One region of the Pseudoalteromonas sp. Angola-7 genome, then DNA from elsewhere that is predicted to be linked to it. Evidence: predicted binding sites of a transcription regulator. Region 1 holds the regulator's gene; each other region holds the start of a gene.
The links. The regulator sigma-54, encoded in region 1, starts transcription at its own class of promoters, with help from an activator protein. The targets are predictions, from matches to a motif close to GTTGGCACGNNNNTNGNNT.
Positions count from the first base shown of each region.

Region 1 (4,944 bases):
ATAAAACAGTGTGGGTTTAGCAAAGTCAGGAAGGTACTCGAGAATATCGTTAAATTCGTCTTGTTCTTTGGGGATATTACGAACATCTATACTAACGGCTATTTTGTCATAGTTATCTGAAACACTTCGCACTAAAGAGGGCAGTAAGTTGACCGGAATATTATCTACGCAATAATAGCCTAAATCTTCAACCACGCGTAAAGCAACCGACTTACCTGAACCAGAACGGCCGCTTATGATAATTAACTCCATTTATAGCCCTTAGTATTTACTACGATTGATCAACAATTACTTGATACAGCTCTGCATCGGTTTTAGCACTACGCAGCTGTTTACAAAATTCTTTGTTGCTCAGTTTATCAGCTATGGTTGCCAGAGTCTTTAGGTGCTGTTGGTTATCGCCATCTGGTACGATGAGTGCAACAAAAATATCAACAGGGCAGTTATCAATAGCATCAAAGTTAACAGGGGTGTCGCTAACAAGTACTAAAGCCAGCGGCTCTTCTACGCCACCCATTCTGCCATGAGGAATGGCGATACCTCGGCCAATACCAGTACTGCCTAGCTTTTCTCTGCTTGCCAGCGCATTAAGAATATCTTGTTGTGGTAAGTAGGGGAGCTTTTCATGAGCTAGCTCACTGATAAACTCTAAAATTCTTTTTTTACTACTAAAAAGGACCGCAGCTTTGCTGCAGTCCTGGCATACTAATGTACTTAATTTCATAATATTAGTGTCTAGCAAGCTTCTCTTTATGTTTTATGACTTGACGATCGAGCTTGTCAATCAACGAGTCTATAGCGGCATACATATCTTGGTGCTCTGTTGAGGCAAATAAATCTGCGCCACTTACATGAATAGTCGCTTCTGCTTTTTGGTTGAGTTTTTCTACATCGAGAATGACATGCACATTGCTAATATGATCTGAGTGCCTTTCTAGCTTTGCAAATTTATTATTTACATAGTCTCTAAGTGAATCAGTTACTTCTACGTGACGACCAGTTAGGTTTAGTTGCATAAGCATTTCCTCTTTGTTTTTTACGTCTTATATCAAACTCTTTCTCTGATTTGACGGTGGAATAGCTAGCGATTCACGGTATTTTGCTATTGTGCGTCTAGCTACTTTAATTCCTTGCTCTGCCAATATATCCGCAATTTTACTATCACTCAATGGTTTAGCTGAGTTTTCCGCGGCAATTAGCTTTTTAATTAGGGCACGTATTGCGGTTGATGAACACTCTCCGCCGTTTTCAGTGCTTACGTGGCTTGAGAAAAAATACTTAAGCTCAAAAATACCACGTGGCGTATGCATATATTTTTGCGTGGTAACACGCGAAATTGTCGATTCATGCATTTCTACCATTTCAGCAACATCGTTTAAAACCATTGGCTTCATGGCTTCGGGGCCATGTTCAAAAAATGCCTGTTGCTGTTTTACAATACAGTTTGTTACTTTGAGCAGCGTGTCGTTTCTGCTTTCAAGGCTTTTTATAAACCATTTAGCTTCTTGTAAGTGAGAGCGAATAAATTGGCTATCACCACTTGATTTTACGGTACGTGACATAGCCGCGTACTGACTATTTACGCGTATTTTTGGCATGCTATCTGGGTTTAGCTCTACCACCCAGCGGCCTTTTATTTTTTTAACCGACACATCCGGTATTACATACTCCGACTCTTCCCTTACTATTGTATCTGCAGGTTTTGGGTTGAGGGTATGTATTAGGGTCATGACCTCTTTAAGCTCGTCTTCTTTAAGCTTAGTCTTTTTCATTAATGTACGATAGTCGCGTGCCGCTAATAGATCAATGTGATCGGTTAAGATCATTTTAGTTTGTTCTATAAAAGGGGTGTCTTTATCAAACTGGTTTAGCTGAATACACAAGCACTCTTGTAAACTGCGCGCGGCTATACCTACAGGGTCAAATAACTGAATACGCTTTAAAACGGCTTCTATTTCATCAAGTTCAACTTCAACTTCGTCATCGTTTTCTTGGTTAAAGCTCTCTAAAATCTCTTCGCAACTTAGCGTTAAAATACCCGAGTCATCTACAGCTTCTACAATGGCAATAGCAATGGCTTCGTCAGTGGGGCTAAAGGGAGTAAGCTGAAGCTGCCACATTAGATACTCATGTAGCGTTTCAGTAGAGGCACCTTGATAAATAGACTCATCTTCCGGCATTGGGCCTGAGGATGCAGCAGGGGCTGCGCTCATGTACTCATCCCAAGTTACATCCATTGCCATATCATCGCTAACGGTGTCTTTATTTAAAGCTTCGCCACTGTCTTGCTCGTACTCGCTGGTTGTATCGTCAGCCGATGCGCTTACGGTTACATCATCCGTATCTGCTTTTTGTTCATTTTTTCCAGCCGACTCTTCCGTGTAATCTTGCTCTTCTACTTCTAATAGCGGGTTGCTATCAAGTGCTTCTTGTATTTCTTGCTGGAGATCCAATGTACTGAGCTGCAGCAAGCGAATCGCTTGTTGCAATTGTGGAGTCATTGTAAGTTGCTGGCCCATGCGCAGCTGTAATGATTGCCTCATGTATCTCTAACAATCCTTTTGTGTTGTTATAATTAATATTAGCAGATGCTTGTAGGTGTGGCTTAAATGTTACAGCCTAAATTGCTCGCCTAAATAAACATCGCGTACAGTTTTGTCATTTAATACGTGTTCTGGGGTGCCAGATGCAATTAGCTCCCCATGAGAAACAATGTAGGCTTTTTCACAAACATCAAGGGTTTCTCTTACATTGTGATCGGTAATTAATACGCCAATGCCACGGTTTTTAAGATGTTCTATTATTTTCTTTATATCTAACACTGAAATCGGATCAACACCAGCAAAAGGCTCATCCAATAAAATAAATTTAGGGTTTGCTGCCAGTGCTCTGGCAATTTCTACACGGCGGCGTTCACCACCAGAAAGCGCCATACCTTGGCTATCGCGAATATGCTGGATACTAAATTCATCAAGTAAGTTGTTAAGCGTTTCTTCACGTGCGGCTTTATTGAGCTCTTTACGCGTTTCTAAAATAGCCATTAAGTTTTGATAAACTGTCAGCTTTCTAAATATTGATGACTCTTGCGGCAAATAGCCAATGCCTAAGCGTGCGCGGCTGTGCATAGGCAATAACGTAATGTCGTTATCATCAATAGAAATTTTACCTTTGTCGCTAGGTACTAACCCTACAATCATGTAAAAGGTGGTGGTTTTACCTGCGCCATTAGGGCCCAATAAGCCAACAATGCTGCCGGCTTCTACCTCAAGGCCTACATTTTTTACAACTTGGCGGCCTTTATAGCTTTTTGCTAATAGTTCTGCTTTTAAGGTGCTCATGGTTGACCTTCGTTACCTGTTTTTTCTTTAATTTTTGCTTCAACAGGCACTAAAATTGTGTGGACACGATCCGTAGAGTTTTCGTCTTTTTCTGCGCTAATAAGCTGCTGCTGCATATCGTAGGTAATACTTTTAGCATTAATTTTTTGACCGGCTTGTGCGACTTCAGCATCGCCAACAAGTGTTAAAAAGCGCTTTGCTACGTCGTAACGTACTTCGTTTGCACTGGCACTCATTACGGTCCCATCGTCTTGCTTTTCTTCGAAGTAGGCTGGGCTGCCAGTGGCAATAAGGAGTTGTTTGTTATCCCCTAAGTCTTCACGTTTATGTACTTCGAGTCGGTCGGCTGTAATTTTGCGATTACCATGCACAATTTCGACGTTCTTTTCAAAAATACCTACGTTTTCTTTAAGTTGGCCTTCTTGACGGTCTGCACTAATAGAAATTTGATTTGCTGGCGGTTGAGCAGCAGGCTCAGCAGCAGAGGCGCTAAATGCAAGCATTAGCGATGGGATAATAAGTATTTTAGTGAGTTTATTGGTCATAATATATTGTTCGCGTATGGTTAATTAGTTTTATTACTTCGGTTTTTAAATCGGCTTCAAGGCCTTTACCGACAATTTTTAAATTAGGCCCAGTGACAACCACTGGCTGCTCAGAGCGCATTGTTAGCGCTTTAATGTCGACTTCGATGTTATCGGCATTGATGTTATCTATCATGGCATTATCAACTAAATTTTTAGCAACCACATTGCCTTCTAAAATAAGTTGTTTATCTTCGTAAAGCGTTGCTTCGTCTGCATTTATTCGCCATGTTTGTTTTTCGTTATACAAGGTGAAAATAGGTTTTTCAAAAAATGTAAAACCAAGCTGTTGGTATAGCTCCATTTTAGCCGCGGTGACTTTATGGCTTATTTTGCCTTGCTCGTCATAGGCTGTTTGCTTAAGCTCTATAGCGGTGTAATCGGGCTTTGCAATTACTTCAGGTTCTTGCTCTGGCGCTACATTTGTTTGGGTAAAATAAGGGTACCAAAGCCAAACCATACAGCCGATGAATAACGCACTGAGTATAACGCGTGCTGCATTCATGAACTGGTGCCTTGTGTTGTAAGCGCTATGCCATTCTCTAGCATAAGTAAGTCTGTGAGCTCTCTAACGGCGCCAAAGCCGCCAGGCATTTGCGTAGTGTAATGCGATAAGCGCTTAATTAGCGGGTGCGCATCGTTAACTGCAACGGCAAAGCCAACGCGCTCCATAACAGGCATGTCAGGACCATCGTCGCCAATATAGGCTATTTGTTCATCAGTTAACTTTAAAGTGTTTTTGAGTTCTTGATAAGCAATAAGCTTGTCTTCTTGGCCTTGATAAATGTGCTGCACGGTTAAGCTGCTCATGCGAGTTTGCACTATTTCTGAGTGACGCCCCGTAATAACCGCAACTTCAAAACCGCTATTGATCAGCGCTTTAATGCCAAAACCATCTTTTGTATTAAATGCTTTTAATTCTTCGCCTTGGTTACCGAGGTAAATTCGGCCATCAGAAAATACACCATCAATATCGCATATGAGTAGTTTTACTTTTTTGGCGCGTGCTTTGGCATCATCGC
Region 1 covers NZ_JAQREL010000003.1:419,385-424,328, reverse strand. The annotation lists gene rapZ (RNase adapter RapZ) at 1-252, opposite strand, end outside; gene PSH50_RS06810 (PTS sugar transporter subunit IIA) at 272-724, opposite strand; gene hpf (ribosome hibernation promoting factor) at 729-1,016, opposite strand; gene PSH50_RS06800 (RNA polymerase factor sigma-54) at 1,044-2,543, opposite strand; gene lptB (LPS export ABC transporter ATP-binding protein) at 2,613-3,338, opposite strand; gene lptA (lipopolysaccharide transport periplasmic protein LptA) at 3,335-3,883, opposite strand; gene lptC (LPS export ABC transporter periplasmic protein LptC) at 3,873-4,427, opposite strand; gene kdsC (3-deoxy-manno-octulosonate-8-phosphatase KdsC) at 4,424-4,944, opposite strand, start outside.

Region 2 (4,944 bases), on a different contig from region 1:
ACCCATAAACAGAGTAACCCATGAATTCAAAATATACATGTAATTATTGCATCATTTTAGGTTCATTAATATTATAAAAAGTAGCACAGAGGTAGCACAGGGTAATTTCTGTTAGTAGGTGTTTACTTAGGAAGCTTGTAAAAATGGTGGCCCCTCCCAGACTCGAACTGGGGACCTAACGATTATGAGTCGTGTGCTCTAACCAACTGAGCTAAGGGGCCAACTTTGTATAACTACGAGGTAGTTAATTTTTGAAGCGTTTAGCCACTGAGCGACTAAAGCGGGTTGCAGTATAAAAAGTTTTTTAAGGCTTGTCACTAGCAAAAACCTTTATTTTAACAATCAGTAAGCTGACTGCTTAAATAGTAATCTTTTTGCATGCGAATAGGCAGGAAATAACAGAAAAATAAACACAGAAGTATGCAAGCCGCTTTTTTACAATTTTAATAACTATAAAAAAGTGGCCGGCTCACATTGAACACACCACACATTATTTTTTAGCAATAATGTAGATAGCGTGAATTAAACCAGGGAAGTAACCCAGTAAAGTTAGTAAAATATTTAGCCAAAAGTGCATACCTAAACCAACTTGTAAAAATACACCCAGTGGCGGTAATAAAATCGACAGTATTATACGAATGATATCCATGATATAACTCCTTTAAAAATGACAAGCAAAAAGCCCAGCTAAGCTGGGCTTTTTAGTATAGTGTATTATTCAGCAACAATAGTTAGTTCATCTACTACGTCACGAACATCTTCAGCATTTTTAGCAATTTTTACTGCTAACTGCTTTTCAGCTTCTGTTTCAACAGAACCTTTAAGTTTTACTATACCGTTGTCGGTATCAACGTCGATATCTGTACCGTCAACTTCTGAGTCAAATAAGAAACGTGTAGTAATTACTGTGGTGATTTTAGCGTCAGTTAAGTCGTTATCGTCATCATCCATAGTGTCACGATCTTTGTCGTCCATATCCATGTTTTTCACAACAGTTAGGTTGTTTTCTACATCAGATACGCCATCTAGGCTAATTACAAGTTCTTCAGCTAGCTCTTTATCAAGGTCGCTGTTTACTTTACCTGTAAGTACTACCTTGCCATTTTTTACATCAGTGTTAATGTCAAAGTTGTTTAGATTAGTGTTCATAAGAAGCACTGTTTCTGCCTTACCATCAATCCAAGCATCTTTACTTTCATTTTCCCAAGTGCCCGCTTGAGCACCCATAGCTGTAGTACCTAGAACTAAAGCCGCAATCATAGATTTGTTGAATGTTTTCATAATCTTTCTCCTTTTGATTAAAGACACTTTTATGTATGCGAGCTTTAGGCCAACTTTATTAACACTTTAAATTCATAAAGTTAGCTATTTTATTGGGTATAAATAAAAATACCTCCGAGTAAACATTTACAGGCTATTAGGTAAAACTTTCTTAAGTGGTGAAAATAACGATTATATTGCTGTTTTGGTTAATCTATCGTTAATATAATAAATTAAGCGGAGTTATTAAAACAATAAGCCATTGATATATAAATAGTTAAGTTTTGGTACACCACTTGCTATGTACAGTGGTAACTCATATAAAAAGGATTATTCCCATGTCTGTAAAAATTGAAGACCGCCCAATAGAGCAAGTTCGCGAACAAGTAATAGACCAACTTATTTATAACTACAGCCATGGCGTTATTTCAGCTGAAGCCTTTGAAAGGCGCTTAGACAGTGCAATGGAAGCAACCGATAATACTGCGTTACTTAATTTAGTAGAGGATTTAACCCTTACTACAGATACCCAGTACAGTGCTCAAAAGCAAACGCAATTTGCCCCTAACTACAGCGCCCAACAAGCGGATGAAGAAAACTTAACACTGCGAAGCATTTTAGGCTCAAGCGAGCGTAGCGGCCAATGGGTGGTGCCTAAAGATATTTATATTCAAAACTATATGGGGTCGATTGTTTTAGATTTTACTGATGCTATTTTTGCCCACCAACATGTTACCGTGCATGTAAATTGTATTTTTGGCAGCGAAGAAATTTACGTACCAGAGCACGTTAATGTAGTTTCTAAAATGTTTTGTATATTAGGTAGTTTTGAAAACAAAACGGTGTCGCTTAATAAGCGCCAAGGCCCCACAATTAACCTAGAAGGTAAAACAGTTTTAGGTTCGGTGGAGGTAAAAGTTAAACGCACCATTAAAGAAAAATTTGTGAGTTTTGCTAATGATTTAAAGGCCCAGCTTGGGGTGAGTAATAAATAATACGGGTAAAAACAAATGGGTAGAAAAGCCATATTATGCGCTTTTCTACACCGTTATTTATGCCTATTTTATAAGTCGTTATTACGCTCGCTTGGAATGTCACTCATATACTGCACAAACTCAACCTCGAACCCTGCTGGGTCTAAGTAATATACGTTTTTTCTAAATGGGTTTTCTGCGCCCTCTTTATCAATGCTAAATCCGGCGTGTTTTAAGCGCTGTATAACAGCGTCTAGGTTGTTTGTAACGTAGGCAAAATGAGCCAGCCCGACTTGATGCCCTGCCAAATCTCTGTTTTTATGCTCGCCATTATCGCTTATAGCAATGTAGTGATTATCGTCGCCAAAATGTACCCAGCGCTTAGGTTTGCCATACCAGGTGTTATGCCCTTCACTTCTAATTGACCAATAAGGAAAAGCTGCTTGGTAAAATTTAAGCATGGCATTTATATCGTTTACTACTAAATGTACGTGTTCTAATTTCATTATTATTTACCCTAGTTGATTGCTTAAACACAAGATAAAACCTCAAGCTAACTTTAGGTAAAGCACTTTTTTTACTTTTTAGTATTATTGGCGTGTACTGCCCTTTTAAGATTAATTTTTACATCAATACGTTGGCTAGCAGGACGCGAAAGCTTTGCATCATGGCTGTGATTAAGTTGCCCTTTGGTTGAACAAATTTCAATCCATACACGCCAACATGCCTTAGATACGAATAAATTTACATGCATTTCAAGGCCGTACAAAAAACGCACAAAAGTATTTAGGGTTTATTGTTTACTTTATGGCAAAAGTCGCTAAAATACGCCGGCTTAAATATATAAACGTTCTTTTACAACCCAAAGGTAATACCATGCATCCAATGTTAAACATTGCGGTTCGCGCTGCGCGCAACGCAGGCAAAATTTTACTTCGCGCAAGTGAAGATTTATCAAAAGTTGAAATTCAACAAAAAGGCACTAACGACTTAGTGACTAACATTGATAAAGAAGCCGAAGCCGTAATTCGTGATACAATTTTAAAATCTTACCCTGATCACTGCATTGTTGGTGAAGAACTAGGTGAGCACAAAGGTAAAGATGCAGATTACCAATGGATTGTTGACCCGCTTGATGGCACAACTAACTTCATCAAGGGTATCCCTCATTTCGCGGTTTCTATCGCACTTAAAGTAAAAGGTCGTTTAGACCAAGCTGTAATTTACGATCCAGTTCGTGGCGAGCTTTTCACTGCATCTCGTGGTCAAGGCGCACAGCTAAACAGCAAGCGTTTACGCGTTACTAAAACCGTAGAATTAGCTGGTTCAATTCTAGCAACAGGCTTCCCTTTCAAACAAAAACACCACTTAGATGCATACACAGACGCGTTTAAAGCATTGTTTACACAAACTGCTGATATTCGTCGTGCAGGTTCTGCAGCGCTAGATATGGCATATGTAGCGGCGGGCCGTGTTGATGGCTTTTTTGAAATTGGTTTAAAACCATGGGACACAGCAGCAGGCGAGTTACTTGTAAAAGAAGCTGGCGGCATGGTTGTTGATTTTGCAGGTGGCGTTAACTACAACAATAGCGGTAACATTATTTGTGGTGCTCCTAAGCTTACCCAAGCAATTATTCGTGAAATTCGCCCAGTATTACCTGAAGCGTTACTTCGCTAATAAAGTGCATGTAACCCTATTATAAAAAAGGAGCCTATGGCTCCTTTTTTGTTTTAAAAGTAAGGGTTATCGAGCTTTAGCTCCGTGGTATAACCTTTTGTAAAAGGGAGAGAGTTTATGTCTTTTGCAAAATACTCATCAAATAACGCATCAAACTCTCCGCTGTTTTGCATGTTTTGCAACCCAAGCTCTATGGCTTGCGCTAAAACTGGCTTACTACTTACAACAAAATAATAAATACCGGTGGGATAACTAATAAATAAATTAGGCACAATAACTAAGTTACTCTGCGCATTGGCAACAAGCTCAGAATTAACTTCGATAAATGAGCGAGGAAAGTAATCGATTCTGCCCCGGCTAGTGAGCGTGAACATAGCTTGATAGTTACTCAGCGGCCTTACATGTAAGCCGTTATAAGCCATTATTTTTGTATCTGGCCAATCATGCCCTTGCACTGCCGAGAGCTCACTTAATTGCGCTAACGTGGTAATGCCTTTAAATTTCTCGACATTTTTTTTACTGGTTAATAAAACGCGCTTGCCTATAAAGCCTTTAAATAGCGGGACTTTAACGGCTATTGCCCGTGCCTCTCGTTCTGGGCTGCTCATGCTCCAATAAACATCTAACTCTGTTTTATCTAGCTCAATCAGGTCACGCTGTTGCTGTAAGCTCACTGGCTGCATTTTTATGTCTACAGGATAGTTAGCCCGCTCTAGGGCTCGTGTTAATAGCTCACTTAGGTATTCTTCACGGGCATTTTGCACACTTTGCTTTTGAGCAACATTAACAATCTCTACCCCTTGCACAAAAAAACTAACCGCAAATAAAGCAAACCCACCAACTACTACTTTTAATGGCAACATAATAATTACCTATTTTTTATACCACCTGTTTATTCTCTGGTGCTAAGCGCACTACGGCAGGCGCAGGCTTTCTGCGCTTACAAATAAACAAATAACTATGGCGATATCGCTTAGCCTCTTTTTTAGCATCTGTTGCAAGTGCTGCAACTTGATGGCTGTTTTTACAT
Region 2 covers NZ_JAQREL010000009.1:68,318-73,261, forward strand. The annotation lists tRNA gene PSH50_RS13110 (tRNA-Ile) at 145-221, opposite strand; gene PSH50_RS13115 (YqaE/Pmp3 family membrane protein) at 491-649, opposite strand; gene PSH50_RS13120 (BON domain-containing protein) at 715-1,281, opposite strand; gene PSH50_RS13125 (LiaF domain-containing protein) at 1,599-2,255, shown strand; gene PSH50_RS13130 (VOC family protein) at 2,324-2,740, opposite strand; gene PSH50_RS13135 (hypothetical protein) at 2,812-2,988, opposite strand; gene suhB (inositol-1-monophosphatase) at 3,111-3,914, shown strand; gene PSH50_RS13145 (ABC transporter substrate-binding protein) at 3,968-4,777, opposite strand; gene PSH50_RS13150 (bifunctional diguanylate cyclase/phosphodiesterase) at 4,794-4,944, opposite strand, start outside.
Region 2: PSH50_RS13125 (LiaF domain-containing protein) is a predicted target of sigma-54. The motif match lies at 1,544-1,562, and genes of this name have one in related genera.

Region 3 (4,944 bases), on a different contig from region 1:
GGCAATATTGCCTATTCGCGTAATGGACAATTTACTACCGATGAAGACGGCCGCATTGTTACTTCAGGTGCTGGCTTTGTTGTTCAGCCCGAAATGAATGTTCCCGATGATGCGCAATCAATTACGGTTTCTCAAGATGGTGAAGTATCTGTACGTGTTGCAGGGCAAGCCGATAATGTGGTGATTGGTCAGCTAACAATTAGCGACTTTATTAATCCATCTGGTCTTGAGCCAATTGGTCAAAACCTTTACACCGAAACGGCTGTTAGTGGGGCACCTGTGCAAGGTAATCCAGGCGTAGAAGGGTTGGGTACTATTATTCAGGGCTCGCTTGAAACATCAAACGTTAATGTAACAGAAGAACTGGTAAACCTTATCGAAACACAACGTGTTTACGAAATGAATTCAAAAGTAATTTCAGCCGTTGACGAAATGATGAGCTACATCAATCAACAGTTATAATCGTGCACAAGGGGATAGTTATGCGTAAAGTTATTTTATTTGCTGCAGGCACCATATTTTTAAGTGGCTGTGTTTCTACGCAAAATAGTGAAGTGGTTCAAGACGACCCATACTACGCACCCATGTACCCAGAGCCCGTAGCAGAGCCCGTTGTTGCAACAGGTTCGCTATTTAATACCAACACATTTAATGACCTGTATTCAGATAAAAAAGCGCTTAGAACAGGCGATATCATCACCGTCAAGCTTGAAGAGTCAACACAAGCTACAAAAGCCGCAAAAACTGAAACTGACAAAGAAACCGACGCCAGTTTGGACCCCATTATTGGATTAGGTGGCTTACCTGTAAATATAGGTGGCGACAGTATTCAGTTTGGTATTGGTAGTGATTCATCATTTACCGGTGACTCTAAATCAAATCAGTCAAACAGTTTAGTGGGTGATATTTCTGTAAATGTTATGCGTGTTTTACCCAATGGTAACTTAGTTATCCGTGGTGAAAAATGGCTAACACTTAACACTGGCGAAGAGTTTATTAGGCTCGAAGGGCTAGTTCGCCCGCAAGATGTAAGCGCCGATAACACGGTTGAGTCGAATAGAATTGCGAATGCCCGCATCCAGTATTCAGGTAAAGGGCAAACACAAGAGGCGCAAAGTCCAGGGTGGTTAACCCGTTTCTTCAGTAGCTCGTTATTTCCATTTTAAAGGATAGTAGTATGAAAAACATTAAAGCGTTTATTTTGATCATACTGCTAGGCTGGCAATTTTCTGCCAGCGCGGAACGAATAAAAGATGTTTCTATGGTTGAAGGGGTCCGTGCCAACCAATTGGTAGGCTATGGTTTAGTGGTGGGGCTACCTGGCACAGGGGAGCAAAACTCTTACACGCAACAAAGTTTTAGGGGCATGTTAAACAGTTTTGGTATTACCTTACCTTCAACGCAAAGCCCTAAAATTAAAAACGTAGCAGCAGTGGCAGTTCATGCTGAGCTGCCGCCGTTTAGAAAACCTGGTCAAACAATCGATATTACGGTTTCTTCTATTGGTAGCGCAGGCAGTTTACGTGGTGGTACGTTGTTGCAAACCTTCTTAAAAGGGGTTGATGGTAACGTATACGCCATAGCACAAGGCAGCTTAATAGTAGGGGGGTTAGGTGCACAAGGGCTTGATGGTAGCAAAGTAGTAATTAATACCCCAACCGTCGGCCGCGTACCAAACGGAGCTACTGTTGAGCGCGAAGTTAAAAGTCCTTTTATGCAAGGCGACTACATTACGTTTAACTTAAATCGTCCAGACTTTACTACTGCAAAACGTCTAGAAAAAACAATTAATGATTTAGTTGGTCCTAATAGTGCACAGGCGATTGATGCAGCCTCAGTACGCGTTATTGCCCCGCGTGATGCATCGCAAAGGGTGTCTTATTTATCAACGCTTGAAAACCTAGAGTTTAAGCCTGCTGACACCTCTGCAAAAATCATTGTTAACTCACGCACAGGCACAATTGTCATTGGCAAAAATGTGAAGTTACAGCCTGCGGCAATAACCCACGGCGGCCTAACAGTTACGATTGCTGAACAGCAAAATGTAACGCAGCCTAATCCTTTAGCAGAAGGCGAAACCGTCGTTACACAGCAAAGTATTATTGACGTTAACCAAGATGATTCTCGTGCGTTTGTATTTAACCCAGGCGTCAGCTTAGATGACTTAGTGCGTGCTATAAATGAAGTAGGTGCAGCACCTGGCGATTTAATGGCTATTTTAGAAGCCCTTAAAGAAGCGGGTGCAATTAACGGACAGCTTGTTGTTATTTAAATTATTAAAAGCTTGGTGTTACAACAATGTAGCCGAGCTTTTTTAATAAAACCTGCCTTTAAAATGCCTTTGGCTTAATTTTTGCATTTATCGAAGTATTATTCATTTTTGTGTCAAAAAGCTGATGGAAACAAATCACCTCGATAAGCAAAACTTTTTTGATTTAAGTAATCTTAATACTTTACGTCAAGACGCCTTAAACAGCGGTGATGCATCTACTGATGCCTCTAAAGCGGCGCTTAAAAAAGCAGCGGCACAATTTGAAGCTATTTTTACGCAGATGCTTCTAAAAGGCATGCGTAAAGCTAACGAAGCATTTGAAGATGAAGACAGCCCATTTAATTCTAGCGGCGTAAAGTTTTTTGAAGAAATGCACGATCAGCAGCTCTCTTCTGAGCTTTCATCAAATGGGTCTTTAGGCTTGGCTGATTTAATTGTGCAGCAGCTCTCTCCAGAGGCTGAAAACTTTATGCCTGGCTCAGTGTTAAGAACAACCAACGACTTTATCAGTGATAAACGCGCAGGCTCTGAACTACCCCACGAAAAACTGAATAGTGTTGAGCAAGTAAATAAAGACGACTTAGCCCTCAGCAGCGAAGCAATAGACACTAAAACCCCAACACAGCCTGTACAGCAACCGACATTTAATAATGCTGGAGAGTTTGTGAGTTCCGTGTGGGAGCATGCCAAAACAGCGGCCGAAAAAATAGGTTTAAACCCTGCAGTGATGGTCGCTCAGGCGGCCCTTGAGACTGGATGGGGCAAGCATATTATTAATAAAAGTGACGGTAATAGCTCAAATAACCTGTTTAATATTAAATCAGATAAAAGCTGGGAAGGCGACAAAGCAAGTAAAGTAACGCTTGAATTTGAGCAAGGCACGCCTGTTAAAAAGCAAGCAAGTTTTAGAGCTTATGATTCTATAAAAGAAAGCGTAAACGACTTTGTCGATTTTTTAACGCAAAACCCACGTTACGAAGAAGCATTACAAAAAACAGCACAGCCAAACGAATTTTTAGATTCGCTACAAAAAGCAGGCTATGCAACGGACCCTAATTACGCGAGCAAAATAAAAAAAGTGCTAAATAGTAGTGAGCTTAAAAATATTGCAACAAGCGCGTTTACCCAAGGAGTGAAGTAATATGTCGTTTAGTTTATTAAATATTGCCAGTGCTGGGGTGCGTTCAAGCTCTGAGCTGTTGCAAACGACCAGTAAAAACATCACCAATGTAAATACAGAAGGCTACGTACGTGAGCGCACTGAATTTACCACGATGGTAGATAACCAAGTAGGACGCGGCGAAACATACAGATTATTGAACGAGTTTGCCCAGTCGCAGTTAAACCGCGATACGTCAAATAAATCGTTTTTTGATCAATTTGTAACAGAAGCCAACCGTGTTGATACTATTTTTTCAGAAGAGTCTAATAACTTATCAACGGGCATAAATTCATTATTTAATAACGTGCAAGAGGCGCTAAACCAGCCCTCTTCGTCGGTTGCTCGCTCATTAGTAATGACCGATGCGCAAAGTTTAGTTGATCAAATGGATAGGCTTTCGGGTATCGTGCTTGAGCAACAAGGTATAGTGAATGAGCAGCTTGAGATTTTTTCTGAAGAAGCCAACTCACTTATCCAAAATATAAATACGTTAAACCAAGAAATTGCAGTCGTAAATGGCACAAATAACGCCTCTGACGCAAGCTCTATTTATAACCAGCGCGACTTAGCGATTCGTGAATTATCAGAGCTTGTTGATATAGAAACACTTGATGGCCCTAATGGCGAAAAACTCGTCTTTATGGGCAGCGGTGAATCTTTAGTTATGGAAAACGGTACATTTAACTTGTTTTCACTGTCGGGCGACCCCGATCCTAATTTTAAAGAATTGACGCTTGACGTTAATGGCGGCAAAGCTGTGCCGCTAGAAATAGATGCAACTAAATTAAAAGGCAAAATTGGCGGCTTGTTGGCTTTTAGAGACGACATACTCGTGCCTGCACAAAACCAGATTGGCCAAATGGGATTGGCAATTGCAGATGCGTTCAACGAGCAAAATAAATTGGGTATGGATGCTAACGGCGAGCTAGGCGGTGATATATTTACCATACCTACTGTGGGTGCTTATGCATATCAAGCTAATACCGGTGGCGCCAGTTTAACTGCCACGCTTGAGGCCGGTAAAGGCAGTGAACTGCCTGCCAGCGACTTTATTGTTACTTATACCGCTAATGCAAATGAAGTGAGCATTCAGCCCGTTGATAATAAAGGGGAGCCGATAGGCAGCGCTTCTTTAGCGACGATACCCCCATCTGGTGTCATCGACTCAGACGACATTACAAGTGGGGAGTCGTTTGGTTTACAAATTAATGTAACGGGTACAGGTAATACTGGCGATCAGTTTCAAATTAAACTTAACTCTGAGGCGGCGACCAGTATTTCCCTTGCGACAAGCCGCGGTGAAGACTTAGCTCTGGCATCGCCTATTCGTACAGCTAACAGCATAGATAATGTAGGCACTGCTACTATTTCAGCTGGAGAAGTAACAAGCGTTACATCGGGTGGCTTTACCACCGCCCCTAGTTTAGCCAATGGTGATATCACTCTTGTTAAAACGGGCGCTGCAAATGAATACCAAATTACAGATGCAAATGGCACCACAACCTTTACT
Region 3 covers NZ_JAQREL010000010.1:140,304-145,247, reverse strand. The annotation lists gene flgG (flagellar basal-body rod protein FlgG) at 1-462, shown strand, start outside; gene flgH (flagellar basal body L-ring protein FlgH) at 483-1,166, shown strand; gene PSH50_RS14190 (flagellar basal body P-ring protein FlgI) at 1,178-2,272, shown strand; gene flgJ (flagellar assembly peptidoglycan hydrolase FlgJ) at 2,397-3,413, shown strand; gene flgK (flagellar hook-associated protein FlgK) at 3,415-4,944, shown strand, end outside.
Region 3: flgJ (flagellar assembly peptidoglycan hydrolase FlgJ) is a predicted target of sigma-54. The motif match lies at 2,341-2,359, and genes of this name have one in related genera.